DNA from 3 places in the Vibrio qinghaiensis genome. Region 1 is predicted to be linked to each of the others. Evidence: predicted binding sites of a transcription regulator. Region 1 holds the regulator's gene; each other region holds the start of a gene.
What was found. The regulator PurR, encoded in region 1, represses purine synthesis genes. The targets are predictions, from matches to a motif close to TNANGNAAACGTTTNCNTNA.
Positions count from the first base shown of each region.

Region 2: a site for PurR is predicted at 8,293-8,312, ahead of CCZ37_RS00495 (uracil-xanthine permease family protein). Genes of this name have one in related genera too.
Region 3: a site for PurR is predicted at 2,736-2,755, ahead of CCZ37_RS10010 (NCS2 family permease). Genes of this name have one in related genera too.

Region 1 covers NZ_CP022741.1:1,647,521-1,658,341, reverse strand. The annotation lists gene topA (type I DNA topoisomerase) at 1-1,974, shown strand, start outside; gene glgC (glucose-1-phosphate adenylyltransferase) at 2,632-3,849, shown strand; gene glgA (glycogen synthase GlgA) at 3,851-5,305, shown strand; gene CCZ37_RS07570 (alpha/beta fold hydrolase) at 5,445-6,245, shown strand; gene CCZ37_RS07565 (putative signal transducing protein) at 6,242-6,556, opposite strand; gene CCZ37_RS07560 (TVP38/TMEM64 family protein) at 6,568-7,248, opposite strand; gene CCZ37_RS07555 (TfoX/Sxy family DNA transformation protein) at 7,398-7,985, opposite strand; cyclic di-GMP riboswitch class I at 8,100-8,185, opposite strand; gene purR (HTH-type transcriptional repressor PurR) at 8,347-9,354, opposite strand; gene torD (molecular chaperone TorD) at 9,625-10,272, opposite strand; gene torR (two-component system response regulator TorR) at 10,560-10,821, shown strand, end outside.
Region 2 covers NZ_CP022741.1:98,626-109,446, reverse strand. The annotation lists gene rhlB (ATP-dependent RNA helicase RhlB) at 1-128, shown strand, start outside; gene gppA (guanosine-5'-triphosphate,3'-diphosphate diphosphatase) at 136-1,629, shown strand; gene CCZ37_RS00520 (7-cyano-7-deazaguanine/7-aminomethyl-7-deazaguanine transporter) at 1,735-2,409, opposite strand; gene gmk (guanylate kinase) at 2,801-3,424, shown strand; gene rpoZ (DNA-directed RNA polymerase subunit omega) at 3,528-3,800, shown strand; gene spoT (bifunctional GTP diphosphokinase/guanosine-3',5'-bis pyrophosphate 3'-pyrophosphohydrolase) at 3,840-5,960, shown strand; gene recG (ATP-dependent DNA helicase RecG) at 6,165-8,243, shown strand; gene CCZ37_RS00495 (uracil-xanthine permease family protein) at 8,476-9,867, shown strand; gene envZ (two-component system sensor histidine kinase EnvZ) at 9,969-10,821, opposite strand, start outside.
Region 3 covers NZ_CP022741.1:2,141,728-2,152,548, reverse strand. The annotation lists gene CCZ37_RS10020 (ATP-dependent zinc protease family protein) at 1-120, opposite strand, end outside; gene CCZ37_RS10015 (aminoacyl-histidine dipeptidase) at 417-1,889, opposite strand; gene vcdP (small protein VcdP) at 2,359-2,445, shown strand; gene CCZ37_RS10010 (NCS2 family permease) at 2,777-4,072, shown strand; gene gpt (xanthine phosphoribosyltransferase) at 4,112-4,576, shown strand; gene frsA (esterase FrsA) at 4,666-5,913, shown strand; gene crl (sigma factor-binding protein Crl) at 6,014-6,403, shown strand; gene proB (glutamate 5-kinase) at 6,526-7,665, shown strand; gene CCZ37_RS09985 (glutamate-5-semialdehyde dehydrogenase) at 7,679-8,929, shown strand; gene nrdR (transcriptional regulator NrdR) at 9,072-9,521, shown strand; gene ribD (bifunctional diaminohydroxyphosphoribosylaminopyrimidine deaminase/5-amino-6-(5-phosphoribosylamino)uracil reductase RibD) at 9,528-10,625, shown strand; gene CCZ37_RS09970 (riboflavin synthase) at 10,627-10,821, shown strand, end outside.

The DNA.
Region 1 (10,821 bases):
GCGTTTGTCCCTGAAGAGTTCTGGGATATCCATGCTGATACGAAAACGCAAGATAAAACGGATTTCCGTCTGTTGGTCGCGCAAAAAAATGATGTAGCGTTTAAGCCTGTCAACGAAGCGGAAGCTAAATCAGCGGTTTCGATTTTAGAAAAAGCTTCTTACGAAGTGTGTAAACGTGAAGACCGCCCAACCAGTAGTAAACCTTCCGCTCCTTTTATCACCTCGACGTTACAGCAAGCAGCCAGTACTCGCTTGGGTTACGGAGTGAAGAAAACGATGATGCTAGCTCAGCGCTTGTATGAGGCGGGTTACATCACTTATATGCGTACCGATTCAACCAACTTGAGTGCTGAAGCGGTCGAAGCGGTTCGCAGCTATATTGGTAGTGAGTTTGGACAAGCCTACTTACCTGAGAATCCGTTAGCTTATGGAAGTAAGCAGGGCGCTCAAGAAGCGCACGAAGCGATTCGTCCATCCAGTGTGGATGTGAAAGCCGATGATTTACAAGGTATGGAAGCGGATGCTCATAAGCTATACGCGCTAATCTGGAATCAGTTTGTTGCTTGCCAAATGACTCCAGCTCAATACGATTCGACCACTGTGAGCGTGAAAGCGGCAGAATTTACCCTTAAGGCGAAAGGTCGCATCCTTAAATTTGATGGTTGGACACGAGTTCAACGTCCAATGGGTAAGAATGAAGACCAAATTTTACCTCCAGTGAAAGTGGGCGAAACGTTGTTATTGCAAACGTTAGATCCAAAACAACATTTCACTAAGCCACCGGCACGTTATACGGAAGCTGCGTTGGTAAAAGAGCTTGAAAAGCGTGGTATCGGCCGACCATCGACGTATGCTTCTATCATCTCTACCATTCAAGATCGCGGCTATGTGAAAGTGGATCAGCGACGTTTTTATGCTGAGAAAATGGGTGAAATCGTCACCGATCGTCTGGATGACAGTTTCAATGACTTGATGAACTATGACTTCACCGCGCGAATGGAAGAAAAGCTGGACCAAATTGCAGCAGGATCTGCAAATTGGAAAGGAGTCTTGGACGATTTCTTTAAAGATTTCACTGCAGATTTAGAAACGGCTGAACTGGATGAAGAACAAGGTGGTATGAAACCCAACCACATCGTGATGACCGACATTCAATGTCCGACATGTTCACGTCCAATGGGAATTCGTACAGCCTCTACAGGGGTGTTCCTCGGTTGTTCTGGTTATGCACTGCCGCCTAAAGAGCGTTGTAAAACCACCATTAACCTAGGTGACGAAGAAGGCGTCATCAATGTCTTGGAAGAAGATGTTGAAACGGCTGCACTGCGCGCTAAAAAGCGTTGTCCTATCTGTGAAACGGCGATGGATGCGTACCTAATCGATGACACACGTAAAATGCATGTGTGCGGGAACAATCCGAACTGCGAAGGTTACGTTGTAGAATTCGGTGAGTTTAAAGTTAAAGGCTATGATGGCCCAGTTGTCGAGTGTGACAAGTGTGGGTCAAACATGGTACTGAAAAATGGCCGTTTTGGTAAGTACATGGATTGCACCAGCGATGACTGTAAAAATACGCGTAAGATCTTAAGAAGCGGCGAAGTTGCTCCACCAAAAGAAGATCCTATCCATTTCCCTGAATTGCCTTGTGAAAACTCGGATGCGTATTTTGTACTGCGTGATGGCGCTTCAGGCCTGTTTCTTGCGGCGAGCAATTTCCCGAAATCTCGCGAGACACGTGCGCCATTGGTTGAAGAATTGGCTCGTTTCAAAGAGCGCCTAGCACCAAAGTATCAATACTTAGCTGATGCGCCTACACATGATCCTGATGGTGTGGCTGCGGTTGTACGCTTTAGTCGTAAGTCAAAAGAACACTATGTACGCACTGAGATAGACGGTAAACCCTCAGGTTGGACGGCGTTGTACGATAATGGGCGGTGGGAAATTACCGATAAGCGTAAAAACGCTAAAAAATAGCCTTTAATGTGATCAATGCGAAAAGGTAGCCTTCGGGCTACTTTTTTTTGGCTGGAGTTTGAGCAAGTTCAACTATTCATACTATTCATGGAGAATGTGTCGCCAATATTTTGACATTCCATGTGTAAGGCAGTATTGATTAACTATCCGTGAGCGGGCGGGGGTGTCGGATGTTCAGAGTCTTGTGCGCAGGAGATAGCCCTATTGCACCAGCATGTTGTGAATTGTTCAGTCGGTTCAACAACTAAAATGGAGCTATTTGGTGTAATTAATACTTATGTCTTTAACCTAATAAACATAGCGTCATAAATTCGTTGTATTTTTAATAAAAAGAGAGTGTATATAAAATTAAGAATGCATCAATCAGGTGAATAAAAATGATTAGTTAATACATTGTTATGTTTATATGCTACACCGAGCTGTAAATGTGAGCTAGGTTAGGAGTTAGCAAACTAAAGGGCTCAGACAAGTCAGAACAGCGTATTTAAAATTGTATTATTTCTTTAATTCGATAACGTATAAACAACCCATTGCATTTAGGGTGGTGAGGGAGTTTCATACAGCCCACTGCAAGTGGTCAATAAGGATAGCATCCATACATCCCCTGTAAATTAAGGCATGGAATGCAAATATAAGAATGAAATAAGGAGAATTAAAATGGCTGGTGTTTTAGGTATGATCCTCGCTGGTGGCGAAGGCTCTCGCTTGATGCCTCTAACGGAATCGCGTAGTAAGCCTGCTGTGCCATTTGGTGGCAGTTATCGTTTAATCGATTTTGCTTTGAATAATTTTGTAAATGCGGATCTGATGCGCATCTATGTACTGACACAATTTAAATCTCAATCTCTATATTTACACATGAAGAAAGGTTGGAACCTTTCGGGCATCACCGATCGGTTTATCGACTCAATCCCTGCACAGATGCGTGATGGCAAGCGCTGGTATGAAGGCACTGCAGACGCTATTTATCAAAATATCCGCTTTATTGAACTCTCTACCCCCGACCAAGTATGTATTTTTGGCTCTGATCATATCTATAAAATGGATATCCGCCAGATGCTCGATTTCCATAAACGTGTAGACGCAAAACTGACCGTTTCTGCGCTGAGAATGCCATTGAAAGAAGCGTCTCAGTTTGGTGTAATTGAAGTTGATGAAGCTGGAAAAATGGTCGGCTTTGAAGAAAAACCTTGTAACCCCAAAGCGATCCCTGGGCACCCAGACCTTGCACTTGTTTCTATGGGTAACTACATATTTGATACAGATAAGCTCTGTGCAGAACTGCGTCGTGATGCTGAGGATAATCAATCCAGCCATGATTTTGGCAAAGATATTATCCCTAAACTTTTCCCGGAAGGAGAGGTTTATGTCTATGATTTTTCAACCAATAAAATTAAAGGCGAAAAAGACACAACTTACTGGCGTGATGTTGGTACGATTGAGGCCTATTGGGCAGCGCACATGGATCTATTAGAGCATGATGCCGATTTTTCGTTGTATAACCGTAGCTGGCCTCTGCATACTTATTATCCACCATTACCACCTGCAACCTTTGTTGATTCACACGATCGTAAAGTACAGATCACAGACAGCTTAATCTCTGGTGGAAGCTATATTCAAGGTGCGAAGATTTACAAATCTGTACTAGGTTACCGCAGTAACATTGGAGCCAACACTTTAGTGAGTGAATCTGTGATCTTAGGTGATGTTAAAATCGGTGAAGGGTGCACAATTAAGCGTGCGATTATTGATAAAAACGTCGAAATAGCACCTGGTACCATGATTGGTGAAGATTTAGAACTTGATAGACAACGTTTCCATGTTTCTGATGAGGGCATCGTTGTTATCGCAAAAGGAACAAAAGTTGGATTCTAGAATGGAAAAAATCGATGTTTGGTTTACCGTTTCAGAAGCTCAAGGTTTGATCAAAAGTGGTGGTTTGGCTGATGTGGCCAAAGCACTGCCTAAAGCACTGCAAGAGTTAGGTCATCAGATAGCTATTGTGCTACCGGCTTATCGTTCTATCTCGGGCATCTCTGATGCCCCTATCGTGCTTGAAACTGAGCTTACTCATTGGCCGCATACCTCTTATTCGGTTCGTCAAATGGAACTTGATGGAGTCCTTGTTTACCTAATTGAATGTGAACAATATTTTGGCCGAGCACAAATGTATGGCGAGAATAACCAAGCGTACGCTGATAATGGCGAGCGTTTTGGTTTCTTTTCAGCAGCTAGCCTAGATGTTTTACCTAAGCTCGGTAAAAAACCAAAGATTATCCATGCAAATGATTGGCATACAGGGTTGGTTCCATTTTTGTTGAAAACGCGTTACCAGCATGACGCTTATTTTTCTGATATGAAAAGCGTATTGACTGTTCACAACGCGATTTTTAAAGGTATTTTTTCTTATCATCAATTAGAGATCATCCCAGAATTGAACTTATCTGGCATGGAATTTTTACGCTACGGACACGATCACGTCAGTATGCTCAGAGCCGGAATTGCCTTTGCTGACAAAATCAATGCCGTTAGCCCTAATTATGCTTCCGAGCTGCTAACACCGCTTGGCTCTCATGGGTTGGTAGATGATTTTGTTCACCGAACTAGAGATTTGCACGGCATCGTTAATGGGTGTGATTATAGTGAGTGGAATCCACAAAACGATCAATTTCTTCCTCTTTGCTACAACGATGAGGCTGAGTCACTTCAAGCGGGTAAGCGGGCGAGTAAGCGCATGCTGCAAGAAGAGCTGCAATTACCTCAGCGCGAAGTGCCTTTGTTCGGGATGGTCTGCAGACTCACTCATCAAAAAGGTTTTCATTATATATTACCTATACTTGAGTCTTTCTTACGCAATGATGTCCAACTGATTATTGTTGGTACAGGAGAGCCAGAAGTTGCTGCTCAGCTAAACAGAATAGCGGCGAAGCATACTGACAAATTTGCATTTGTTGAAGCTTATAGCAACCGTTTTGCACATTTGGTTGAAGCTGGTTCTGATTTCTTCTTAATGCCCTCCGAATTTGAAGCTTGCGGTTTGAATCAGATCTACAGTATGGCCTATGGCACGCTGCCCATCGTTCGTGAAGTCGGTGGTTTAAAAGACACCGTACGTGATTATGATAAATTTCCTCAAGAGGCAACAGGGTTTGGGTTTCATGAACCTTCTCCTGAAGCACTGTTAATTGCGATGCAACGAGCGGTATTGTTTTATTTACAGCATCCTGATGTTATGTTGGAAGTTCAGCAAAGAGCAATGCGGCAAGATTTTAACTGGCAGGATTCAGCGAAAGAGTATATTAAGATGTATCATCTGGCGATTCATGGCTGATGTTTTATAATAAATAAGGCGCTTCGGCGCCTTATTTGTTAACTGTGCAGCCTAATAGACCCGTGCGTTTTTTCACTCTTAACAGCGAGTTTTGTGGTAGTCTTAAACTTCTTAAATTGAAGATGATTAACGGTTTTGTATGTCTCATAGCTTACTTTTCCATAAAACTTACCTCCATGCTACCAGTGATGAATGGGTTGTCTTTGTGCATGGTGCAGGGGGAAGTTCATCTATCTGGTTTAAGCAAATCAAGGCCTATCGTGAGCATTTCAACTTGTTACTGGTTGATTTACGAGGTCACGGAAAGTCAAATCAACTGTTTCAAGAGTTGATGGCAAATCGTTACACATTTAAATCGGTCACTCTTGATATTCTCAAAGTGCTCGATCATTTGAAAATTCACTCTGCCCATTTTGTTGGAATGTCACTTGGTACTATTATCGTGCGTAACCTTGCTGAAATGGCAGCAGGACGAGTTCGTTCAATGGTTCTTGGTGGCGCTGTAACCCGTTTGAATGTGCGCTCTCAGGTGCTCGTAAAGTTAGGCAATTTGAGTAAACACATTATTCCTTACATGTGGCTTTATCGTCTGTTTGCTTACATTGTGATGCCACAACGCAACCAAAAAGAGTCGCGGCATCTTTTTATTCGAGAAGCGAAGAAGTTGTGCCAAAAAGAGTTTAAACGCTGGTTTATGCTGACATCAGAAGTCAATCCTCTGATGAAATGCTTCAAAGAGAAAGAGCTGCATATTCCTACACTTTATCTTATGGGGCAGCGTGACTACATGTTCATTCAGCCTGTTAAAGAGATGGTGGCAACGCATACACAAAGCATGCTACTAGAGATCCCAGATTGCGGTCACGTGTGCAACGTTGAACAATCTGAGATGTTTAACCACCATTCAATTGAGTTCATACGCCAGCATCAGAGCCGTTAGTTTGAATCTAAACAACCGCAGTACCAGCAGGCTGCAAACTGCGGCTCGTTTTCTTCACTACACTGTTTACAAATCCAATACGTTTTTTCGCTTATTTCTTCGCTCTGATAAGCCATTAGTCGTACTTGAGCATCGGCTATTTGGGTTTCATCTAATAGCCATACATATGGCAAAGTTTCTTCTGTAAAAGGCAACTCTCCACTTAAACCGTATAAATTTTCACCTTTCACTTCACAGTGGATGTTGAATTGCTGTAAATACTGGCAAACGATGTAGGCTTCTATCGGATGGCTTGAAACGAAAATCTTCATTGCCATTCACTTCAAGCAGAAGTAGGGTTTTTATTTAATTTGGTCATAATCCACTTAGTGATAAGTGGGAAAAGACCGAGTAGAGCAAATGAAAACAAAACCGAAGGAGACACAATACCAGACAAATTTTCAATTTCAGCTAGTTGAGTTCCAGCATTCAGATAAACGGCAGTGCCGGGTAGCATACCGAGTTGGCTAATCAGGTAAAAGCGAGCCACAGATATGGGAGTTAGGCCCATTAATAAATTAATCAAGAAAAAAGGGAAAACAGGAATTAAGCGCAGTGAAAATAGATAAAATGCGCCATCTCTTTCGACACCTTGATTAATCGTTTGCAGCTTTTGACCAAACTTTGTTTGGATCCACTCTCGTAGCAAGAAACGGCTACTCAAAAAGGCGATTGTTGCACCTATGGTACTGGCAAAGGAGACAAGTAGTAAACTCGTCCAAAAACCAAACAGCGCAGCGCCCAATAACGTGACGACCGCCGCTCCAGGGATAGAGAAAGCAGTGAGCACAATATAGAGTGAAAAATAGATCAAAGCAGCGCTGATCACGTTTTGACTAATGTATTCGTTTAATAGCATTTGCTGTGCTTTGGCATTATCTAACGTTAGATAGTGGCCAAAATTTACAATCAAAAAGACAATAAAGGCCAATAAAGCCAAGCCTAAGAGAAGTTTTTTATTCATGGTATTCCTCAAAACGACATATTTTACTAGATATAGTGAAGAAGACAGAGGAAGTCGAATTTATATTTCAAAACGGGATGAAAAAAAACGCCCGCATGGTGATGCGAGCGTATTTGATTATTTAATCGAGATATTTATTTACTCGGAGGTTAAAGGCTTTTAGCTAATTCATCGCGTCGAGATTGTGGGATAACCGACCAATGCTTGCCTTCAATCGCACCTTCAAGGGCCCATAGCAATTCAAGACTGATTGAAGAAGAATGGGTTTGCTGAATCGCTTTATAGGCTTCCAAGGCTCCTTTGCTTTGCAAATCTGTCACAGATTCAATCCCAGCTTTCTTGAGCATACGTTCGGTGGCGAGACGAAGGTTTGGGAGATCTTTTAGACGATCTGGCTTGGCTTGGGCTTGAATCTCTCGCTCTTGTTTTGCGATTTCGAGTGCGACAGCAGCATCTCGTAAAATGAGCGAAGGGTTTTGCCAACAATTGTCAGGCAATGCAAAATATTTCGTGACGACAGGGAACCCGCGTTTTTTATAGATATAGGGCTCATAGCCTTGCTCTTTAAAGCGAGAGGTTGACAAATCGTCTGCGCGAATATGAAGTTTATCGTTTACGACCAAAGCAAACATGGTGTCATCGACAAAAATGCCGAAGCCGCCAAACATTGAACGAGACTTAACACGTCCAAGTTGTTCGAAGAGTCGCATAGAATCTTTAAGTATTGGTTTATCCATGCTGTAAATTCTCGGTGTATGGGAAAAACGCCACCAAAATCAGGTCCGAGAGATTAGCAAACTTATGCAGAAAGAGTGTCAGTAAGGAGTAAACTTAACGTTTGCATATTTGCCATCGGCAACCCCGCTACCTATTGAATATTCAGTTTAGGCCGGAGGCTTTGCGTCCCATCCTTTCAAATGGTTTGCCCTGTGCGTGACTTCTAATAATAAGAATATATAAATTTTTGGATGAGCATCACGTTTATTTATTATTTGCGTGATGCTTATTCCAAATTTACTATTATTTGATACGGCGTTCTGTCTCAAGTGTAGGAAAATTCCTAAAATTGACATTTGTCGCTTGCTTTAAATAATGACACTATTTTGTGATATTTTTTACTGTGTTGCGTTCAACAATCTCGGGGTGCATCTCAAACACACGACGTTCATGCTCTTTGTCTTTAATGCGTTCCAATAGGATTTCAAAGGCGTTTTTCCCTACTCGTCGCTTTGGCTGGTGAACCGTGGTTAACGGTGGCGAGAAGTATTCAGCCAGTTCTATATTGTCATAGCCAATAACAGACATGTCATCAGGAATACGGATGCCTTTTTGTTGCAAGCGACTCATTAAACCGAGAGCCATTGTATCGTTAAAGCAGAAAACAGCCGTTGGGCGTTTGTCCATGGCGGCGATCTTGTCGGCGGCGAGAACCGCCGTATCACATTCGAAATTACCTTCTAAAATCCAATCGTCATGCGCTTTAAGGCCTGCTTCGGCAAGCGCACGCTTAAACCCTTGAATTCGCTCTTGGCACGCCGCTTTTTCAAAGTGTCCACTTAAGCAAGCAATGTCAGTATGTCCATTATCAATAAGGTATTTGGTGGCGAGATATCCGCCTTCCTCTGAGTTATCAATAATTTTATCCGCTTGAGAACTTTCAGGGCCCCAATCCATGATAACTTTCGGAATGTCTGAATGACGATCAAGCATCTCAAGCAGTTCTTGGGTGAGGTCCGAGCACATGACTAACATACCATCGACACGTTTTTCCGCTAGCATGCGGATGTAGTCGCGTTGTTTCTCGTAAATACCGCCGGTATTGCACAAAATAAGTGTGTAGCCTTGGCGGTAGCAGTAACTTTCAACACCATCGATAACCTCAGAAAAAAATAAGTTTGTCGATTGGGTCACTAACATACCAATGGTACGGGTGGTGTTGCATTTTAAGCTGCGAGCGACTGCACTTGGTGCATAGTTGAGCTCTGATACCGCTTCCATCACTCGTTCTTGGGTTGCTTCAGCCACAAAGCGAGTTTTATTGATTACATGCGATACCGTGGTGGTTGATACGCCCGCTAAGCGTGCAACGTCTTTAATCGTAGCCATAAATTCTCTGTCCTGTCGATAACTGCTGAAAGTGGTAGTCACGAAGAGCAATTCAGCGGTATTAGGCCTATCAGTGTCATATTGAAGCCTAAAAGTAGTAAAAACACAAAAACCGCCTCTAGACAGCGGTTGCATCTTCAATTCATTTTTTTATCGTTTGCGGCCAAGATTCTAGTCCGCAAATGTCGATCAAGCAACGAAAAATCCACCGAATAAATCGGTCAACAGTCACAACTGACCGATTTAGTAATAGATATTAACCAGGTTATCTCATTGGTTTGATAAATAATCGCGGTCTAAGTGAAGAAATGCGACTAACAATTCGCTTGCGGCACCATAAAAACCAAATTGATCAATTTGTTGGCAACGAAGATGGAATTGTGGGATCCAAGAGAGCAAATGTTGTTCAATAAAATCACACTGCTGCGTAAAGGCTTGTTCAAAGTGTGCTTCTTGCTCAAGTTCATTGGAGCGAATGACCAAGTTACCTAAGAAATCCAGTTCAATCGCAATGTGGTCGGCGGGTTCGTTGAGTGCATCGTTGACTGTAATGTGATGGGCTGCCATCAAATCCGACATTGCTCTGGCTGGTTCGTCATTGAGCAACCCTGATTTTCCAATGTAAATTGAGGCATAGGGCAGCGCGGACTCCTTATTGGATTTTAAAAAAAGATCACAGAAATCGGCTGCGAGCTCAAGCTGTGCGTCTTCTTTGTCTTGCAATCGGTTTAGTGCATCAACTAATTTATCAATAGCAGGTTTAAGTGTCGTATTTTCAGCCAACCCTGAAAGAAATGTACGAATAGCGGACGTATGGTATTGCCCTAATTCATGTTCCGAAAGTTCTTTCACAAATAAGCTCGAAAGCCACCAATAAATCTCGGCACGCTGTTCATTAAAAGCTTTTATGTCTTGCATAGTACTGGCTCTCCAAGGGTGTGGTTTTGCGAAAATCGTTTTTTAAAAGTAACTGCTGTAAGTGTAACTAATAAAAATGAATAGCAGTCACTAAGAAAATGAAAAAATATGAGTGATTTTTTCATTAAGTTAATGGATGTCCGGAAGGTTGTTTTGAATCAATAAACTCTCATCTTTCTTAATTTTAAAAGTTGTACGACTAGAATTATGACTATTTATGAATAGAATGACTTTGTACAGAATCTCGAGCCGAGGTTTGAACCTTTCTATAGAGTAAAGTGGTGTAAATGAGCTATCACGTATTAGTCGTTGAAGATGACGCAGTTACCAGCAGCAAGCTGACTGGATACTTTCAAAATGAAGGTTATACAGTAACACAAGCGGAAAGCGGTACTCAGATGAGAGAAGCGTTGAAAAGCAACGATATAGATTTGATTATGCTAGACATTAATTTACCCGGTGAAGACGGTTTAATGTTAACGCGTGAGCTACGCAGCCAGTCTGATATTGGCATCATCCTAGTGACAGGACGTACGGACAGTATCGATA
Region 2 (10,821 bases), 1.3 Mb from region 1:
CGCCAATTCGTCTGCGTTCTCGTAATCCTCAGCAGCGCCGTACTAATAATAATGGCCCTCGTACTGGCAACCGTAAGCCACAAAGTCGTCGCCCACGTCAACCGCATCAAAGTAATAAGGGTTCGTAATCCATTTATGAGTAAAGCCGTCTCCTCGCCGCTCTACGCTGCCATCGACCTTGGGTCGAACAGTTTTCATATGCTCATCGTGCGTCATATTGATGGCAGTGTACAAACGATGGCCAAAATAAAGCGCAAAGTACGCTTGGCCGCCGGGTTAGATGATAACAACGCTCTTAGCCAAGAAGCGATGCAGCGAGGATGGGACTGCCTCAGTTTATTTGCGGAACGACTACAAGATATACCCGCCAGCAATATCCGTATTGTTGGCACTGCCACACTGCGTACAGCCACCAACGTTGAACTGTTTTTAACTCAAGCCAACCAAATACTCGGCCACCCCATTCAGGTAATTTCCGGTGAAGAAGAGGCGGCAACTATCTACAAAGGAGTGGCGCACACTTCAGGTGGCTTAGGACGACGCTTGGTTGTCGATATTGGTGGGGCCAGTACTGAACTCATCATTGGTGAAGGGTTCGATGCCAAAGCGTTAACCAGTTTAAAAATGGGCTGCGTCACTTGGCTTGAGCGCCATTTTAAAGACAGACAGCTTAACGCGGCTAACTTTAATCAAGCGATTGACGCTGCAAAACAGACGTTAGCGCCTATCCTTGAACAATACTCACAGTTAGGTTGGGATGTGTGCGTGGGTGCCAGTGGCACAGTACAAGCGTTGCAAGAGATTATGCTGGCGCAAGGGATGGATGAGGTGATCACTCATACCAAACTAAAACGCTTGCAAAAACAAGCGATGCTCGCCGATCACTTGGAAGAGCTTGATATTGAAGGATTAACTTTAGAGCGAGCGTTAGTTTTCCCAAGTGGCCTCTCGATTTTAATTGCCATCTTTGAACTGCTCGAGATTGAATCGATGACTTTAGCTGGCGGCGCATTGCGTGAAGGCTTAGTGTATGAAATGGTCGAAGAGCTGCGCCAAGATGACATTCGAACGCGTACCATCAATAGCGTCCAGGTGCGATATCAAATTGATGTTGACTACGCCAAGCAAGTGGCTCAACTTGCCCAATCGCTGCTCAAACAGTGTGGGGGGGAAGATTGGATTGCGGAACCGCAAGCTGAAATGCTGCTCACTACTGCTGCACAATTGCATGAAATAGGGTTAGCGATTGATTTAAAAAAAGGCGGTGAACACAGCGCCTACCTGTTACAAAACCTCGACTTACCCGGCTATACCCGTGCACAGAAACACTTTCTAGGCGAAATTGCTCGTCGTTATCGCGAGCAGCTCTCTTCATTGCCAGAGCAGTACGCTTTGTCGGGCAACAGCGCCAAGCGGGTGTTACGTTTACTGCGCCTTGCCGTATTGCTCAGCCATCGTCGTAACGAGGCACTACAGCCTAAATTTACATTACAAGCTCAAGGTGACCAACTGACTCTTCGGTTATCCGCCAAATGGTTAGCGGCCAATCCTCTCACCACCGCCGAGCTGGATATTGAAGCAAACCGTCAAAGCGACATTGGTTGGCCACTCATTATCGACCCATCATAGTTATAAGATGCAGACACATGAAAAAGCCCGAGCAGCACTTGCTCGGGCTTTGATTTGCTATCTTCCTAGTATAATGGCTTACTACTCCACCACTGAACGTTTCAACTACTGAGCATTGATCCCAACGGCTCGGAAATCAGGGTTGACCGCTGTCAGCTTGCGGATCAAGTAATTGAGCAGCACACCGTACATCGGCACAAACAGGCCTAAACTGATCACCAGTTTAAAACCATAATCAACCAAAGCAATTTCGGTCCAATGTTCAGCCATGAACGGATCGGGGCTTTGATAGAAAGCAATCGCAAAAAAAGCGACCGTGTCTAATGCATTACCAAATAACGTAGAACATGTTGGCGCAACCCACCACTGCTTCATCTGGCGCAGACGATTAAACACATGCACATCCATAATTTGCCCTAGCAAATACGCCATAAAACTGGCAATCGCAATACGAGCAACAAACAGATTAAACTCATGAAGCTGAGCAAGCCCTTGGAATTGACCTTCAAAAAATAGCACCGAGAGTGCATAAGAAACAATCAAAGCAGGTAACATCACTAAGAAAATGATTTTACGAGCCAAGGCTGCACCAAAAATACGCACAGTGAGATCCGTTGCCAGAAAAATGAATGGGAAAGTAAACGCGCCCCAAGTGGTATGTAAACCGAATACAGTAAAGGGCAGCTGAACCAGATAATTGCTTGATGCAATAATGATCAAATGAAATAGCACTAAAAGTGCCAAAGCTTTGCGCTGCTGCGCAAGGGTAAAATAACTCATTGTGTACCTTTTTAGTTTGTTTTGGGGGCGAGGGAACCCAAATCGAAGAATTAGTCTTGCATTAATTTATAGACTTACCACGCGATCATATTCAAATCACGAGCTCAGCGGCGGGCGATTATACAGCAATAAAACCCCTCGACAAGCCTTGAAATAAGAGCAAACGTTTACCCATTGAAGAAAATATCACCGTTTTAAAATTCCCCTTTCACCGCTAAAGGCCGACCTTTTTGTTGTAGACATCCATGAGAACGTGCTACTCTTCGCCTCCATTTTTTCTGGCCTTATTTTCATTTTCTAGGATGAAACTCTCTGGGTCAGTGCTATCTTTTAACATGTTGATAGACGCAAATATCAGCATTCAATCCTAACCTAACGTGGAACAGAACAGATGGGCAAAGGTACTCTTTATATCGTCTCTGCACCCAGTGGTGCAGGCAAATCAAGCTTGATCTCTGCGATGTTGGAAACCAACCCAACCTATGCGATGAAAGTCTCTGTTTCACATACCACACGCGGCATGCGCCCGGGCGAACAAGATGGTGTTCACTACCATTTTGTGCAAAAAGAGCTGTTTGAAGAGTTGATTACTAAAGGTGAATTTCTCGAACATGCTGAAGTATTTGGCAACTACTACGGCACCTCTAAGGTATGGATTGAAAATAACCTCAACAAAGGCATTGACGTTTTTCTTGATATTGACTGGCAAGGCGCGCGTCAAATACGCGACAAAATGCCGGATGCAAAAAGTGTGTTTATCCTTCCTCCCTCAAAAGAAGAATTGGAACGCCGCTTGAATGCTCGTGGTCAAGACAGTGAAGCCGTCATTGCTAAACGTATGAATGAAGCTCAAGCTGAAATCTCGCATTACACCGAATACGACTATGTCATCATAAATGATGATTTCGATGTGGCATTAATGGATTTCAGGGCCATTTTACGTGCTGAACGATTGAAGCAAGACAAGCAAGCTGCTAAATATAGCAGCATGCTCAACGCGCTACTGGCGGAATAATCACCCGCTCAAACAAGGCAAAGTCTATCGCTAGTATAAACAAAGATTAGACTGTATACTTTCTCGTCATTTAAAAATTTTTAGTTAACTATTTGGAGTTCTCATGGCACGCGTAACTGTTCAAGACGCTGTTGAAAAAGTGGGCAATCGTTTCGACCTAGTTCTGATTGCGGCTCGCCGCGCTCGTCAAATGCAAACTGGCGGTAAAGATTCATTGGTGCCAGAAGAGAACGATAAGCCAACGGTTATCGCCCTGCGCGAAATCGAAGAAGGTCTTATCACGAAAGATGTACTTGATGCCCGTGCGCGCCAAGAGCAACAAGAGCAAGAAGCCGCAGAATTAGCCGCCGTAAGCAGCATCGCTCACAACCGTTAATTTCGCTATTCAAATTCAACAACCTTCCGGGCCTATAATTTGTATCTATTTGATAGCCTTAAAGACGTTGTCCAAGAATACCTAACAGAGCCTCAAATTGAGGCTCTGCGTCAATCTTATGTGGTCGCACGTGAAGCCCATGAAGGGCAAACCCGTTCTAGTGGCGAGCCTTACATTATTCACCCTGTTGCCGTTTCTCGCATTTTGGCCGATATGCGCCTTGATTTAGAAACGCTACAAGCTGCGTTATTACATGATGTCATCGAAGATTGCGATGTAACGAAAGAAGACCTTGAAACTCAATTCGGTCACGCCGTGGCAGAATTGGTGGATGGTGTTTCCAAACTCGACAAATTGAAATTTCGCGATCGTAAAGAAGCACAAGCCGAGAACTTTCGTAAGATGGTGCTCGCTATGGTGCAAGACATTCGCGTTATTCTTATCAAACTGGCTGACCGCACGCACAATATGCGTACCCTTGGCGCATTGCGCCCGGATAAAAAGCGCCGTATTGCCCGTGAAACATTGGAGATTTACGCACCTCTTGCCCACCGCTTAGGGATTCATAACATCAAGACTGAGCTAGAAGAGCTTGGCTTTGAAGCGCTGTACCCTAATCGTTATCGCGTATTGAAAGAGGTGGTAAGATCCGCTCGCGGTAACCGCAAAGAGATGATCCAACGCATCCACAGTGAAATTGAAGGCCGCTTGCAAGATTTCGGTTTGAAAGCACGCGTGGTCGGCCGTGAAAAGAACCTGTTCTCTATCTATAACAAGATGAAAACCAAAGAGCAGCGCTTTCACACCATTATGGACATCTACGCTTTTCGAGTCGTGGTTGACACTGCAGATACCTGTTACCGTGCGTTAGGCCAAGTTCATAGCTTGTACAAACCTCGCCCGGGGCGTATGAAAGATTACATCGCCGTACCCAAAGCGAACGGCTACCAGTCTTTGCATACCTCAATGGTCGGCCCACACGGCGTTCCAGTTGAAGTGCAGATCCGCACTGAAGACATGGAACAGATGGCCGACAAAGGCGTGGCTGCTCATTGGTCTTACAAAGGTAATGGCGAACGCACTGGCACCACCGCGCAAATTAAAGCACAGCGCTGGATGCAAAGCCTACTTGAGCTACAACAAAGCGCCGGTAACTCGTTTGAGTTTATTGAGAACGTTAAGTCAGATCTTTTCCCTGATGAAATCTACGTCTTCACACCCAAAGGCCGCATCGTTGAGCTGCCTGTCGGGGCGACTGCGGTTGATTTTGCCTACGCGGTGCACACCGATGTCGGCAATACCTGTGTTGGAGCTCGTGTTGATCGAAACCCTTATCCGTTAAGTAAATCGCTGAAAAACGGCCAAACGATTGAAATCATCAGCGCACCTGGGGCTCGCCCTAATGCCGCTTGGCTCAACTATGTGGTGACGTCTCGCGCTCGTACTAAGATACGTCAAGTGCTCAAAACCATGCGCCGTGAAGAGTCAATCACACTTGGCCGTCGTTTGCTCAATCATGCGCTGGGCGATCTATCGCTGAATGACATCAGCGAAGAAAACATCAAGTACGTGATTGGTGAGCTTAAAATGACCACTGTCGATGATTTGTTGGCAGCGATTGGTTTAGGCGAATTGATGAGTATTGTCATTGCGCGTCGTCTGCTTGGCGATGCTGATGAGCTGACCGAAGTGGAAAGCAATGATGGCAAACCGAAAAAGAAACTGCCGATCCGCGGCGCTGAAGGTATTTTGCTCACGTTTGCTAACTGTTGCCACCCCATCCCAGACGATCACATCATTGCGCACGTATCACCGGGCCGTGGTTTAGTGGTGCATCGTGAAACCTGCCCTAATGTTCGTGGCTACCAAAAAGAGCCGGATCGTTACATGGCGGTTGAGTGGTCTAAAGATTACGACCAAGAGTTCATCACCGAACTGAAAGTGGACATGCAAAACCACCAAGGTGCGTTAGCGGAACTGACCAATGTGATCTCGAAAACGGGATCCAACATTCATGGCCTCTCCACCGAAGAACGTGATGGACGTTTGTATACTGTCACTGTGCTGCTGACCACCAAAGATCGCATTCACTTAGCAAACATCATGAAAAAAATTCGTGTGATGCCTCATGCGCTGAAAGTGCGACGCCGGAAAAATTAAACTATCCAAATAAATAAAACCCCTTGCGGCTAACCACTCATGGGGTTTTGTATTTTCCGACCCTACCTCATCTTGCATTTTAGACGTCACTATTCAAATTAGCCGATGGCCTGCCGCTTATCGACCATTACATGATTTTATGCTGTACAAAAAAACAGTTCGATGGTTGAATAATACATAACGATACTGTTAATGAGCCCTGTTATGTCACAGCTACTGTCCGCGATTCCTCTCACCTCACTCTCTGGCGTGGGCGCTAAAGTGGCTGAAAAACTGGAAAAGGTTGGCTTAATCAGTGTGCAAGATCTGCTGTTCCATCTCCCTTTACGTTATGAAGACCGCACACGGATCTACCCTATCGCTAAATTGCATCCCGGGCTTTGGGCCGCTGTGCAAGGTAAAGTCATGGCGGTGGATACGGTTTTTGGCAAACGCAAAATGCTCACAGTAAAAATAAGCGACGGTAACGGCACCATTACGCTGCGTTTTTTTAACTTTACTGCTGGGATGAAAAACAATTTTGCTGAAGGTAAGTTAGTGCACGCTTACGGTGAAATTAAACGTGGTGGATTCGGCCTTGAAATTGTTCATCCTGATTATAAATTTTATGCTCCTCAGCAACAGCCAGATGTCGAAGCTAACTTAACCCCCGTTTACCCAACAACCGATGGCCTGCGCCAACTCACGCTACGCACACTCACTGATCAAGCATTAAGTTTACTCGACAAAGCCGCCGTACAAGAATTGCTGCCTGCCGGGTTGTATGATCACCAAATTACGCTCTCTGAAGCGCTGCACATCATTCACCGGCCGCCACCGGGCATTAACCTGCAACGGTTTGATGAAGGGAAACATCCGGCGCAGGTTCGCTTAATTATGGAAGAGCTGTTGGCGCAAAACCTCTCGATGCTGGCTGTACGCCATCAAGGCCAGCAAGATATCGCATTGCCGCTGGCTGGGTCTGGCAAACTCAAGCAACAACTGCTTGCACAACTGCCTTTCTCTCCCACTAAAGCACAAACACGTGTTGTGACAGAGATCGAAGCCGATCTGGCACAAGCTCACCCCATGATGCGTTTAGTACAAGGTGATGTGGGCTCAGGGAAAACCTTGGTCGCTGCATTAGCCGCCGCACGTGCTATCGAACATGGCTATCAAGTAGCATTAATGGCACCGACGGAATTGCTGGCCGAGCAGCACGCAATTAACTTTGCCAACTGGTTTGAAGCAATGGGCATCCAAGTCGGCTGGCTGGCGGGTAAATTAAAAGGCAAAGCGAAAGAAAGAGAACTGGCTCGCATTGCCAACGGTGAGGCAAAAATGATAGTGGGTACTCACGCTCTTTTCCAAGAACAAGTTGAATTTCATCACCTTGCGCTCGTCATCATTGATGAACAACACCGCTTTGGCGTCCACCAGCGTTTAGAACTGCGTGAGAAAGGGGCGAAGCAAGGCGCATATCCGCACCAGTTGATCATGACCGCAACGCCGATCCCACGCACTTTAGCGATGACCGCTTACGCTGATTTAGAAACCTCTGTTATTGATGAACTGCCACCGGGACGAACGCCCATTCAAACTGTCGCAATCCCAGATACAAAGCGTGATGATATCGTCGAGCGTGTGCGTCATGCCTGTTTGAGTGAAGGAAAACAGGCTTATTGGGTCTGTACTTTGATTGATGAGTCTGAGGTGCTAGAAGCGCAAGCTGCCGCCGACACAGCGCAAGAGCTACAACGCACTCTGCCCGATGTCAAAATCGGTTTGGTGCATGGCCGAATGAAGCCGAGCGAAAAACAAGCGGTGATGCAAGCCTTTAAAAACAATGAACTGCACTTGCTGGTTGCCACAACGGTGATTGAGGTTGGCGTTGACGTGCCGAATGCGAGCTTGATGATCATCGAAAACCCTGAGCGTTTGGGCTTAGCACAGTTGCACCAATTACGCGGCCGCGTAGGGCGAGGCTCTGTCGCCAGCCATTGCGTATTGCTCTACCATGCGCCGCTATCGAAAACCGCGCAAAAACGCTTGGGTGTACTGCGTGAGAGCAATGACGGTTTCGTAATTGCTCAGCGAGACTTAGAAATTCGTGGGCCGGGTGAGCTGCTTGGTACCAAACAGACCGGCCTTGCGGATTTCAAAATTGCGGATTTAGTCCGTGACCAAGGTTTAATTCCTGAAGTACAGCGCATTGCTCGCTACTTACACGACCATTATCCAAGCCATGCGACCGCCATTATCGATCGCTGGTTAGGTGAGAAGGACATCTACGCCAAGGCATAAGATTGCTCGTTCTGTATTCTCCTCTCCCTTACACAGCAAACTTACGCAAGAAAGCAAACGTTTGCTTTCTTGCGTAAACCCTCTATAATTTCGCCAATTTTTTTTAGTGAACTACTCACTTATCCAGTCCGAGCAGATTCTGATTAACAGCAATCACAGATGACGTGTCTGCTCCACTTAGTGCTCCCACTCAGCGAACGCTAAGACAACAACGCACCATTAGGAAAACAGTATGACTATCCACAACGCTTCGCGTAAGTCTGATTTGGTTTATCAACTCAACGATAGGCCACCGCTACCCCAAACCATTTTCGCCGCTTCACAACATTTGCTAGCCATGTTTGTTGCGGTCATCACCCCTTCGCTCATTATTTGCCAAACACTTGGTGTTTCTGCCGAGCAGACCAACACCATCATCAGCATGTCACTGTTTGCCTCTGGCTTATCCTCCTTTATCCAGATCCGCACCATTGGCCCAATTGGCTCTGGTTTACTTTCTATCCAAGGCACCAGTTTTAACTTTCTTGGGCCAATTATTGGCGCAGGCTTGTCATTAAAAGCGGGTGGTGCAGATATCAGCACTATGATGGCGGCGATCTTTGGCACCATTTTAGTCGCCTCTTTTGCTGAAATCCTATTATCACGAGTGCTGCAATACGCGCGCCGCGTGATCACGCCGCTGGTGTCGGGCATTGTGGTTACCCTGATAGGCTTAACACTGGTACAAGTCGGTTTAGTTTCTATGGGTGGCGGCTATGCTGCGCTCAGCGATGGCACTTTTGGCAGCTTAGACAAACTGGCACTGGCGGGAACCGTGCTTGGACTTATCGTGCTGCTCAACCGCTCAAGTAACCCATACATTCGCGTAGCATCGATTGTGATTGCGATGTTCGTCGGTTACATCATGGCCTACTTGATGGGAATGGTGAACACTGATTCACTGAGTGAAACTGCCCTGATTGCCCTACCAATACCTATGCAGTTTGGTTTAGGTTTTGATTGGTCACTCTTTATTCCTCTGGTACTGATTTTCTTGATCACCGCATTGGAAGCGATTGGTGATATCACCGCCACTTCTGAAGTGTCGGGCGAGCCCGTCAAAGGGCCGATTTACATGAAGCGCATTAAAGGTGGTGTGCTGGCTGATGGTTTGAACTCAGCGCTGGCGGCGGTCTTTAACAGTTTTCCCAACTCGACCTTTAGCCAAAACAATGGCGTGATTATGCTCACCGGGGTTGCCAGCCGTTATGTGGGTTACTTTATTTCCGCCATGTTGGTGTTACTCGGCCTGTTCCCGGGCGTGGCAAGCTTTGTACAATTGATTCCTGAACCGGTACTTGGCGGTGCAACCATCGTCATGTTCGGCACCATTGCAGCCGCGGGTGTGCGGATTATTTCCCGAGTGGATCTCGACCGCCGCGCGATTTTAATCATGGCGCTGTCGTTTTCGATGGGGTTAGGCATTGCGCAAAAGCCAGAGATTCTGCAATTTATGCCCGAGTTCATTAAGAGCATTTTTTCATCCGGCGTAGCGGCTGGCGGTATCACCGCCATTTTGCTCAACTTGCTGCTGCCAGAAAAATTGCCACGCGAAGAGGGACTCGAAGAGATCAAAACCAACTGATCGCATGGATGTGCTCAAAAACTTCGGTCAGTAGCCGAAAAGGCATAAACCGTAAACACAATGGGCTCAGTTGAGCCCATTGTGTTATTGAGTGACTAAGCCTATTTGGTCGGGAAGCTCAGTTGCGCTTTGAGGCCACCTTCACTGCGGTTACTCACCACAACGCTGCCATGATGCTGGCTAACAATCCGTTTCACTATCGCCAAACCAAGCCCTGTGCCTTCACTACCACGCGCGGTATCACCACGCGTAAAAGGTTCAAACACTTTGCTCACTTGACTAGGATCAATACCCGGGCCATTATCCTCCACACAAACCCAAGCCATTTTGTTATCTGCGGTACTGCCCGTACTCACCTTAACCCAACCATTACCATAACGAATGGCGTTCACCACTAAGTTGCTCACCGCGCGTTTAATGGCGATCGGGTTGCCAAAGGCTGGCTGCATTGGTAAATGCAGTTCGACATCGATTTTGATCTCGTAGCCCCCTTCGGCGGTAGCAACATCATTGGCGATCTCATTGAGATCAACGGCGGTAAAGGTCTGTTTATTGACCGGTTTAAGGTAGTCCATAAACTGGCTGATGATCTGGTTACACTCTTCTGTGTCACTGATGATCCCTTCGGCGAGATAACTCTCTTCTGGAGACATCATTTCCGTTGCTAAACGAATGCGGGTCAGCGGCGTGCGTAAGTCGTGGCTGATCCCCGCCATCAATAATGAGCGATCCTCTTCAAGCGCTTGGATCCCTCTCGACATTTGATTAAACGCCGACGTCACCGCGCGAATTTCAGAAGCGCCTTTGAGCGGCAATGGCGGCGGGTTCTCACCTCGGCCAACGGCTTTGGCGGCTTTTTCTAAGGCAATTAAGGGACGATTTTGCAGACGAATAAACAACCATCCCCCTAAGACGATCAGTAACGCCATCACCAAACTATTGTGAAATAGTGGC
Region 3 (10,821 bases), 490 kb from region 1:
CTTAAATGCGTGTAAGCACGACGTGCGGGCTCCGGTATCGACTTTGGCATTAATTTGCTCAATACCTAACCCTGGAAGGCTGAGAGTTTCTCGCCATCCGACAATCATTTTTTCTTTCATCGCAGTTTCAATATTTTTGGAGAATGTAAGACGCCGCTAAGGAGTAGCCGCATCCCCGATACAACTTTTAAATGGTGTTATCGCTTGAAGAGAGTGTGGTGAATAACTCTAGGAACTTCAAGGGGGCGAACTCTAGCAGTCACAAAAAATGTGCGCTAATGAAATTAATTTGCCTTATCGATAAAATTAATTGATAGAAAAGATGTCGAAGTGGAGGCCGAATTCCCTTGCTAAAGCAAGATATTCATCTACTTGTTATTAAAAAATGGCTAAGGAATTCGACATCCGAGTAGGTGTTAAGCTTTGGCTGGAATATGCTCTAGTAAGGCAACCATTTGCTCCCAGAAAAGGTCGACTGTGTCGATCTTAACTTTCTCATCCGGTGAGTGAGGGAATTTAATGGTTGGGCCAAATGAAACCATATCCATATCTGGGTAAGGTTTTTTGAAAAGACCACATTCTAGGCCAGCATGGATCACCATGATATTCGGTTTATGACCGTAAATACCTTGGTACATGTCTCTGAAAACAGCCATGATCTCTGAATCGGCATCTGGTTTCCAGCCCGGATAAGCACCAGTAAAGGCAATTTCCGCATTCGCTAGCTCAGCAACGGATTTGAGCATGCTTTCAACCTGTTGGCGACCTGAATCAATCAGAGAACGAATAAGGCATAACACAGTCACAGAGTTTTCTTGTGTGGTAATCACACCGACATTCAATGAGGTTTCAACCACGCCTTCAATTTCATCGCTCATCCGGATCACACCGTTTGGACATGTGTTTAATGCGGCAATAAAACGTTGTTGATCAACAAGAGCGAAGACGTTTTTCGCATTCTCTTGTGTGTTGTTGAAGGTGACGATTCCCGTTTCCACGCGTCCAAGCTCTTCTTTCACGAGCAGGGTGTAGGCACTAAATAGTTCATCCAGTTTCACTACATTTTCTGCAGGAATGGCCACAGTGACAAAGGCTTCTCGAGGAATGGCGTTACGCAAGCTACCACCGCGAAACTCGATCAAACGTAAATCAAGCTCTTGTGCGTGACCAGCAAGAAAACGGGCCAGCAGCTTATTGGCATTCCCTCGGCCGGTATGAATATCACACCCTGAGTGACCTCCTTTTAATCCTTTTAAAGTCAATTGACGCGTTATGTAACCGACTGGCATGGCTTGTCGTTGGATATGAAAAGTCATTGCACCATCAATACCACCAGCGCAGCCCATATACACTTCGCCCTCTTGCTCTGAATCAGTATTGAGCAGGATCTCTCCTTCTAACCAACCCGCTTCAAGGCCGAAAGCACCTGTCATACCCGCTTCTTCATCAATCGTCAGTAACACCTCAATAGGACCGTGCTTGAGCTCTTTTGACGCGAGAACAGCCAAACATGCTGCCATACCCATACCGTTATCGGCACCTAAAGTGGTTCCTTTGGCTGTTACCCATTCGCCATCGATATACGGTTGGATAGGGTCCTTAGCAAAGTCGTGCTGCGTGTCTTCGTTTTTTTGCGGCACCATATCAATATGAGCTTGTAGAACCACACCTTTCTTATGTTCCATGCCAGCTGTCGCTGGTTTTTTTATGAAAACGTTACCGGTTGGATCTCGGCGTACCGCTAAACCCTGCTCTGTCGCCCACTGGATGATGTATTGGGCTAAGGCTTCTTCATGCTTAGATGGGTGAGGAATGGAACAGATTTTATCGAAAAATTGCCATACGGGTGCCGATGACAATTTACTGATTTCAGAATAGAACTCAGACACGGAATACTCCTTTTATTCGAGCTTGCCAGATCATGAACAGGCGAAATGTTTCTTTGGTAGCGATATCGACTAGATCTGAGCATGACTTGTAGTGGTGGACAGCATACCACTCTCGACAATCAGCGAGTAGCCTCACCGCTTGAGAATTGTTTTATTGGTGTCACATTAAATCGACTGTAGCGTATAGAAGAGATGACACAATCGGCGATGAGATTCTTCCCCTTACCGCCTAATAATCATTTTTTGCTGATATTTGTGTAATTTAATTACCTAAATCTGTTGATGCAGATCATTAAAATAAAATTATGTGATTTTTATCACGCTAAATATTGTAATTTAATTTCTTGGTGGTATATTTGTAACCAACTTCGAAAGCGAAGAAAAAATGCTCAAAGGATGAGTCCGTTTATCGCCTCCATGGAACCGAGAAATCAAATTTATGTTCAATTGATTTTATAAGGTGATAGTTATGAAAGGTTTACCATCAGCAATGTTCTGGACAAACAAGTCTGTTTACACTGGCAACTTTGCTTACCCAACAAGCTTTGGTTATTAAGACTTTAAGCATGTTATTTGAACTGTATGTTCACCCCCTAGATATTGGAATTTTTTTGTAGTCAGTTTGGCTAAAATGATTCGCCGCCACCTCAGATGAGGTGGCGTTTTTTTATCTCAATGTTCCACACTTCCTTTACAGCTCGGTGACAAGACGATATTGAAGCCTGCTTTTTATTTTTGAAGAAATGAAGCGCGACTAGGTTCATAAGCTATTAATAAAAGCATATTGCAGCCTTAATTCTATCTGGAATTTGTGATCTGATCTCTCTATAATCCTCAGCCAATCGATTACGCAACCGTTTACTCTTTACCCTTTATAGGACTCGATCATGCTCGAAAGGCTATTTAAACTCAGTGAATATGGTACAAACGTGCGCACTGAGGTTATCGCAGGAATGACGACATTTCTCACGATGGCATACATTATCTTTGTTAACCCTGCGATCTTAGCGGATGCCGGCATGGACCGTGGTGCAGTATTTGTTGCTACGTGTCTTGCGGCGGCTATTGGCTGTTTCATCATGGGCTTTGTCGCCAACTACCCAATTGCGCAGGCTCCGGGTATGGGGTTAAACGCATTTTTTACTTACGCCGTTGTGCTCGGTATGGGATATACATGGCAAGTTGCGCTGGCGGCGGTATTCGTTTCTGGTGTGCTGTTCATTTTTCTTAGTATCTTTAAAATCCGTGAGTGGATCATCGGTTCGATTCCTATGTCATTACGAACGGGGATCTCGGCCGGTATTGGACTTTTTCTTGCCTTTATTGCCCTGAAGAATGCTGGCATTGTGGTTGATAACCCTGCAACTTTGGTTTCTGTCGGCGCAATTACTTCTCTTCCTGCTGTACTCGGTGCGATAGGTTTCTTCCTGACGATTGCTTTGGTTCATCGTGGTTTAAAGGGTGCCGTAATGATCGCGATTCTTGCGGTTACTGGCCTTGGTTTAGTGTTTGGTGACGTTCAGTGGCATGGCATTATGTCGGCACCACCAAGTATTGCGCCAACTTTTTTGCAGCTTGATTTCTCCGCCATTTTTGAAGTGGGTATGATCTCAGTGGTGTTTGCGTTTCTGTTTGTCGATCTATTTGACACGGCTGGCACCTTAGTTGGCGTGGCGCAAAAAGCAGATTTGATTGGTAAAGATGGTAAAATTCCACGTCTAAATAAAGCATTGCTTGCCGATTCTACCGCTACGTCAGTCGGTGCCCTGCTAGGTACATCAAACACAACCTCTTACATTGAAAGTGTGGCGGGTGTTGCGGCTGGCGGGCGCACAGGGCTGACTGCAGTCGTTGTTGGCATTTTGTTCTTACTTGCATTATTCTTCTCGCCATTAGCTGGAATGATCCCTGCGTACGCTACGTCTGGTGCATTATTTTATGTGGCAATTTTGATGCTTTCTGGTTTGGTCAGTATTGATTGGCGCGATTTAACAGAAGCGGCTCCTGTCGTCGTTACCTGTTTATTAATGCCGCTGACATTCTCTATCGCAGAAGGTATTTCTCTTGGTTTCATTGCTTATGCGGCTATTAAACTATTTAGTGGCAAAGGGCGCAGTGTATCGATGAGTGTGTGGGTAATGTCAGCCATCTTCATCTTTAAATATATCGCCTCTGCAATGTAATGAACGACACAGATTATTTAAATAATTAGGTTTACAACAATGAGTAATAAATTCGTTATCACTTGGGACAATATGCAGACTTACTGCCGTCAATTGGCAGAAAAACAGATGCCTGCAGAGCAATGGAAAGGTATTTGGGCGGTGAGCCGTGGTGGTCTGGTTCCTGGTGCCATATTGGCGCGCGAACTAGGTATTCGCCATGTCGATACGATTTGCATTTCAAGTTACGATCATGATCACCAGCGTGACATGACAGTGATCAAAGCACCTGAAGGTGACGGCGAAGGTTTCTTAATTGTTGAAGATTTGGTTGATAGTGGTGATACCGCACGTAAGCTACGTGAAATGTATCCTAAAGCGAAATTGATTGCGGTGTGTGCGAAGCCTTCTGGCGTCAGCTTGTTAGATGATTACGTTGTCGATATTGCTCAAGATACCTGGATTGAACAGCCATGGGATATGACGATTCAGTACGCAGAACCGATTAACCGTAAGCAAAAGTAATGGTTTTCTTTGCGTTTATTTGAGAATGGCCCTTTATCGGGCCATTTTTTTTATTACTATTAGAGCACCGCTCTCAATTGAATCGACTTATGTCTGAATCTAATAGCCAAAATCTTTCTGAAAAATTATTTCAGAAACACAAGCAAGCTCAAGAAACTTCGGCATTGATTCGCTATATGCCAAGTAGCCAAGAAATTTTGGACCTAAAAAAACAGCAAGAAGGGTACGTTTGGTATCGAAACCTTAGGCGTTTACAGTGGATATGGCAAGGTGTTGACCCAGTAGAACAAGAAGAAGTTTTCGCACGCATTGCCTCTTCGAAGCATTCGCGAACCGAAGCGGATTGGCTCGATACTGTTATGGGTTATCACAGTGGCAACTGGGCATACGAGTGGATCAAACTAGGTATGCGTCACCAAAAGCGCGCTAATGGCAAACAAGACGAAGAGGCGGCCAATGAACTTTTTTCCGCGTCGCTCTGCTTTAGCATTGCTGGCTATCCACATCTAAAAAACGATAATTTATCCCTACAGGCACAGATACTGTCAAACAGCGCTTATAACGAAGCGGCTAAGCTGACTCGTTATGTGATTAAGCAGGTTGAAGTACCCTATAAGAATAAAAAAATAGTCGCTAATTTACATTTACCTAATACCGATAGGCCTCATCCGGTCGTTTTGGTTAGCGCTGGTTTAGACAGTTTGCAGACGGATATGTGGCGTTTGTTTAGAGATTATCTCGCGCCTAGAGATATTGCGATGTTAACCATTGATATGCCCTCTGTCGGTCATAGCTCTCATTGGCCTTTAACTGAAGATTCTTCATGTCTGCATCAAGCGGTACTCAATGAACTGGAAAGCTTGCCTTGGGTTGATCATCGAAAAGTAGGGCTTGTTGGATTTCGATTTGGTGGTAACGCTATGATCAGGCTCTCTTTTCTAGAGCAAGATAAAATCAAGGCTTGTGTTTCATTAGGTGCACCTATCCACGATATTTTGGCCTCGCCAGAAAAATTGAAAAAAATGCCTAAAATGTACATCGATGTACTGGCTTCTCGTTTAGGTAAAGAAGTCGTTGATATTAATAGTCTCGCTGGGTTGATGCGGGCGTGGTCACTGAAAGTGCAAGGTTTTCTAACCAGTCGGCGCACAAAGGTTCCAATCTTAGCTTTAGGATTAGAAGGCGATCCCATTTCACCCTATTCGGATAATCAATTAGTTGCAATTTTTAGTGAATATGGCAAAGCGAAACAGATAAAAAGCAAAACAATTACACAAGGATATGAGCAATCCCTCGATTTAGCGATAAAGTGGTTAGAAGATGAGCTATTTAGGTGACTTTTCTACTAAATTAGTTAAGCATGATATTGGTATGCGGTAACAAGCATATGATTAATAAAAATAATGATCGTTCTTAACATTGAAATGGAGAGTCAATATGTCAGAAATGACCCACACCCCGACTCATTATCGCTTATTGTCTGCTTTAAAAGCTATTGGACCTTATTTACGAGAAGGCCAATGTCGTGAGGATCACTACTTATTTGATTGCCTTGCGTCTTGCGTTAATGACAAAAAATCCCCAGAAAAACGAGAGTTTTGGGGCTGGTGGCTGGAACTTACTAAGAAAGAATCAGGGTTTGAGGCTAAGTATCATACAGGACGTTACAACTTAGCTGGCGCGTGGGATGCCGACGCGATTCCTAAATCCGTATTTTCTGAAGTCAAACGTACCCAAGAAGAGTTTCATGCCAAACTGGTAGCGAGTCTCTATGAGCGCTTTGAATTGAGTGTTGAGATTGCACAAGATTCCGCTGAATTCGTCTGATTTTCGTTATCCCCTTACCCTCGTGATGAAAAAGGTGCTTTTTAGCACCTTTTCTACTTGTGAATTATTGCTTTGATTGCTAAAACATCAGCTCTTATGTGTTTTCCATTTCAGAAGAAATCATGACAACGAATCAACAAAGCGGAAAAGCGGTGCAACTTCAAACAATCGTTGTGAAGCTAGGAACCAGTGTATTAACCGGTGGTACTTTGGCGTTAGATAGAGCTCATATGGTTGAGCTTGTCCGTCAATGTGCTGAACTGAAAAAGCAAGGCCACTCAGTGGTGATTGTATCGTCGGGCGCAATTGCCGCTGGTCGAGAACACTTAGGTTACCCCGCACTCCCCAACGCAATGGCTAGCAAACAGTTGCTTGCTGCGGTTGGGCAGAGTCAACTGATTCAAGCATGGGAATCTCTTTTTGCCATCTATGGGATTAAAATAGGTCAAATGCTACTGACTCGTGCCGATCTAGAAGATCGTGAGCGTTTTTTGAATGCGCGAGATACCATTAATGCTTTGGTCGAGCACGATATTATTCCTGTAGTCAACGAAAACGATGCCGTGGCAACCAGTGAAATCAAAGTGGGCGACAACGACAATTTGTCAGCCTTGGTCGGTATTTTATGCGGTGCCGATAAACTATTGCTGCTCACTGACCAAAAAGGACTCTTCACCGCGGACCCGCGTAAAGATCCTAACGCTGAATTGATTAAAGAAGTCAAAACCATTGATGATACCTTGCGTAAAATCGCTGGGGGTAGTGGTACCACTCTTGGAACCGGAGGTATGGCAACTAAGCTTCAGGCTGCGGATATTGCTCGCCGTGCAGGGATTGAAGTCATTATCGCCGCAGGGCGTGCCAGCAACGTTATTTTTGACTCTTTAAGTGATGCGCCACAAGGCACCCGTTTCTTGCCATGTACTGAAGCGTTAGAAAACCGCAAACGCTGGATTTTAGCGGGTCCTGCCGCTTCTGGTGACATTGTCATTGATGGCGGAGCCGTCAAAGCTGTAGTCGCGAATGGCAGTAGCTTATTAGCGAAAGGGGTAGTGAATGTCAGTGGTACTTTTGCACGTGGTGAAGTGGCGCGAGTAACCGATAAACAAGGCGTATTAATTGCCCGTGGCATCGCCGCTTATTCCAGCCAAGACTTAGCCAAAATCGCGGGCAAACACAGCAAAGATATCGGAGGCATTTTAGGTTACGATTATGGCTCAGAAGTCATTCATCGCGATGATCTTGTTGTGATCCAAGAATAGTAAGGAAAAGAAAGTGGATTTAACCATAATGGGTAAAGCCGCCAAACAGGCCGCTTTCCAGCTCGCTACCGTTTCAACGACACAAAAAAACAATGCATTAGCGATCATTGCCGATGAACTGGAGGAGCAGAGCGCCGCGATTTTAAAAGCGAATGCTCAAGATATCGAACTGGCCCGCGAAGCCGGGTTGAACGATGCCATGCTTGATCGCCTATTGCTCAATGAATCGCGCCTGCAAGCCATTGCTAATGACGTGCGTAATGTGATTAATCTCAATGACCCTGTCGGTAGTGAAATCGATAGCCGAGTGCTTGAAAACGGATTGTCATTGTCTCGCCGCCGAGTACCGTTAGGTGTGGTGGGCGTTATTTATGAAGCGCGTCCGAATGTAACCATTGATATTGCGGCATTGTGTTTAAAAACGGGTAACGCCAGTATTTTACGGGGAGGGAAAGAGACCTTTTTCTCCAATATGGCGCTAGTCAACGTTATTCAATCGGCGCTAGAAAAAGCACAACTACCAGCGGCTGCTGTGCAGTATATTGAAAAACCGGATCGCGAACTGGTTTCACAGCTGCTCAAGCTGGATGAATATGTTGATATGATCATTCCGCGCGGCGGCGCTAGCCTACATAAAATGTGCAAAGAAAACAGCACGATTCCGGTGATTATTGGTGGTTTTGGCATTAGCCATATTTTTGTTGACCAATCGGCGGATCTGGATAAATCAGTCGAGGTAATTGAAAATGCCAAAATTCAGCGCCCTTCTGCGTGCAACGCACTGGATACTTTGCTGGTTCATCAAGCGATTGCCAGTGAATTTTTGGCAAAACTGGTGCTACGACTTAATGATCAAGTGACCTTCGTTGTCGAGCCAAAAGCCCAAGCCTGCATGAGCCACGCGAAGCAGTTGAGAGAGGCTGTTGAGGGCGATTTTGACACCGAATGGCTAAGTTACACTTTGGGCGTTAAAGTGGTCGATGACGTGCAGCAAGCGATTGAACATATGCGTGAACACAATGCAAGCCATTCGGATGCGATCATGACAAATGACCTATTTAATGCAGAGCTGTTTATTAATTCCGCGGGCTCTGCTGCAGTGTATGTCAATGCTTCGACGCGCTTTACCGATGGGGCTCAATTTGGTTTAGGCGCTGAAGTGGCCGTTTCGACCCAAAAATTGCACGCTCGCGGGCCGATGGGCTTAGAAGAGTTGACCAGTTACAAGTGGGTTGGCAAAGCCAATTACTTATCACGTCGCTAAGTTCTTTTTGTGATGGCTAACGGTGCGAGTTAACAAAGTGTGGCCGTTAACACAATAGAGATTGAAAAGGGGCTGATGCCCCTTTTGCGTTCAACTTGCGTACTAATTCCGGTACACTGATGCTCATTGCTATGGAGGTGATATGCATTGTCCTTTTTGTTCAGAGAACGACACCAAAGTGATTGATTCTCGTCTTGTCGCAGATGGCCATCAAGTGCGCCGTCGCCGTCAATGTTTGGCATGTAATGAACGTTTTACCACGTTTGAATCGGCCGAGCTCTTGATGCCAAGAGTCATCAAATCAAATGGAAATCGTGAACCGTTTAACGAAGATAAAATGGTCGGTGGTATACAGCGAGCATTAGAAAAACGCCCCGTCAGCGCCGATGCGATTGAGCTTGCAATCAGTATGATTAAATCTCAGTTGCGAGCTACTGGTGAGCGAGAAGTCCCAAGTAAAATGATTGGTAACTTGGTGATGGAGCAGCTCAAAGTACTCGATAAAGTCGCTTACATCCGCTTTGCCTCCGTGTATCGTAGTTTTGAAGATATTCGTGAGTTTGGTGAAGAAATCGCGAAGCTGGAAGATTAATCGCTTATGTTTACTCCTTTTGATTATCAAATGATGTCGCGAGCCATTGAGCTTGCCAAAGGTGGCGTTTTTACCACTCAACCTAACCCCAATGTCGGCTGCGTGATCACTCAAGGAGAGCAGATTGTTGGTGAGGGTTTTCATGCGCGTGCTGGTGAGCCGCATGCCGAAGTGTACGCCTTACGCATGGCAAACGAGCAAGCGCGAGGCGCTACCGCTTATGTCACTTTAGAGCCTTGCTCGCATCATGGCCGTACACCGCCTTGCGCTGAAGGTTTGATTAACGCCAAAGTGGCGAAAGTGATTTGCGCAATGCAGGATCCGAATCCTCAAGTCGCTGGGCGTGGTATTCAAATGCTGCGTGACGCTGGGATTGAAGTCGAACTCGGTTTGTTAGAAGCGGATGCCATCGTGCTCAATCCGGGTTTTATTAAACGCATGACAAGTGGGATGCCCTTTGTCCAATTGAAAATGGCCGCAAGTCTTGATGGACAAACGGCACTCAATAATGGTCAGAGTCAATGGATAACTTCAGCAGCCGCGCGGCGAGATGTGCAAAAATTTCGCGCCAAAGCGGGTGGGATTTTATCGACCAGCAAAACAGTGATTGAAGATGATGCTTCATTGACTGTGCGTTGGGATGAACTGCCTCCATCAGTGCAAGTGAACTACCCACAACATCAGTTACGCCAACCAGTGCGAGTCATTCTTGACAGGCAAAACCAACTCCATGATGGTCTAAAGCTGTATCAACATTCCGGTGAAGTATTGGTGCTTGGCAGTGAACATACGTCATTGCTCAATAGCAACCAGACGCAATTTGAGTTAGCGGATACCTTAGCTTATTTAGCTGAGCATTCACAAATGAATCATCTCTGGGTGGAAGCTGGTGCCACACTGGCTCGTTCACTGATCCAAGCCCAATTGGTTGATGAGATCATTTTGTACTTAGCGCCTAAAATCATGGGTAGTGATGGTCGGGGGCTATTTGGTGCTTTGGGGCTATCTTCCATGGCGGATACGCTAGAGTTAATCATCAAAGATGTACGACAAGTTGGGCCGGATATTCGGATCATTGCCGTACCTAAAATAAAAGATAAATAGCATGTTTACAGGAATTATCGAGGCGGTAGGTACACTTGCCGCGATTACACCCAAAGGTGAAGACATCAGTGTGACCGTGAAAGTCGGTCATCTTGATATGAGCGATGTCAAACTTGGTGACAGTATTGCCACAAATGGTGTCTGTTTGACCGTGGTAGATTATAACAGCACTCAATATACAGCGGATCTCTCACTA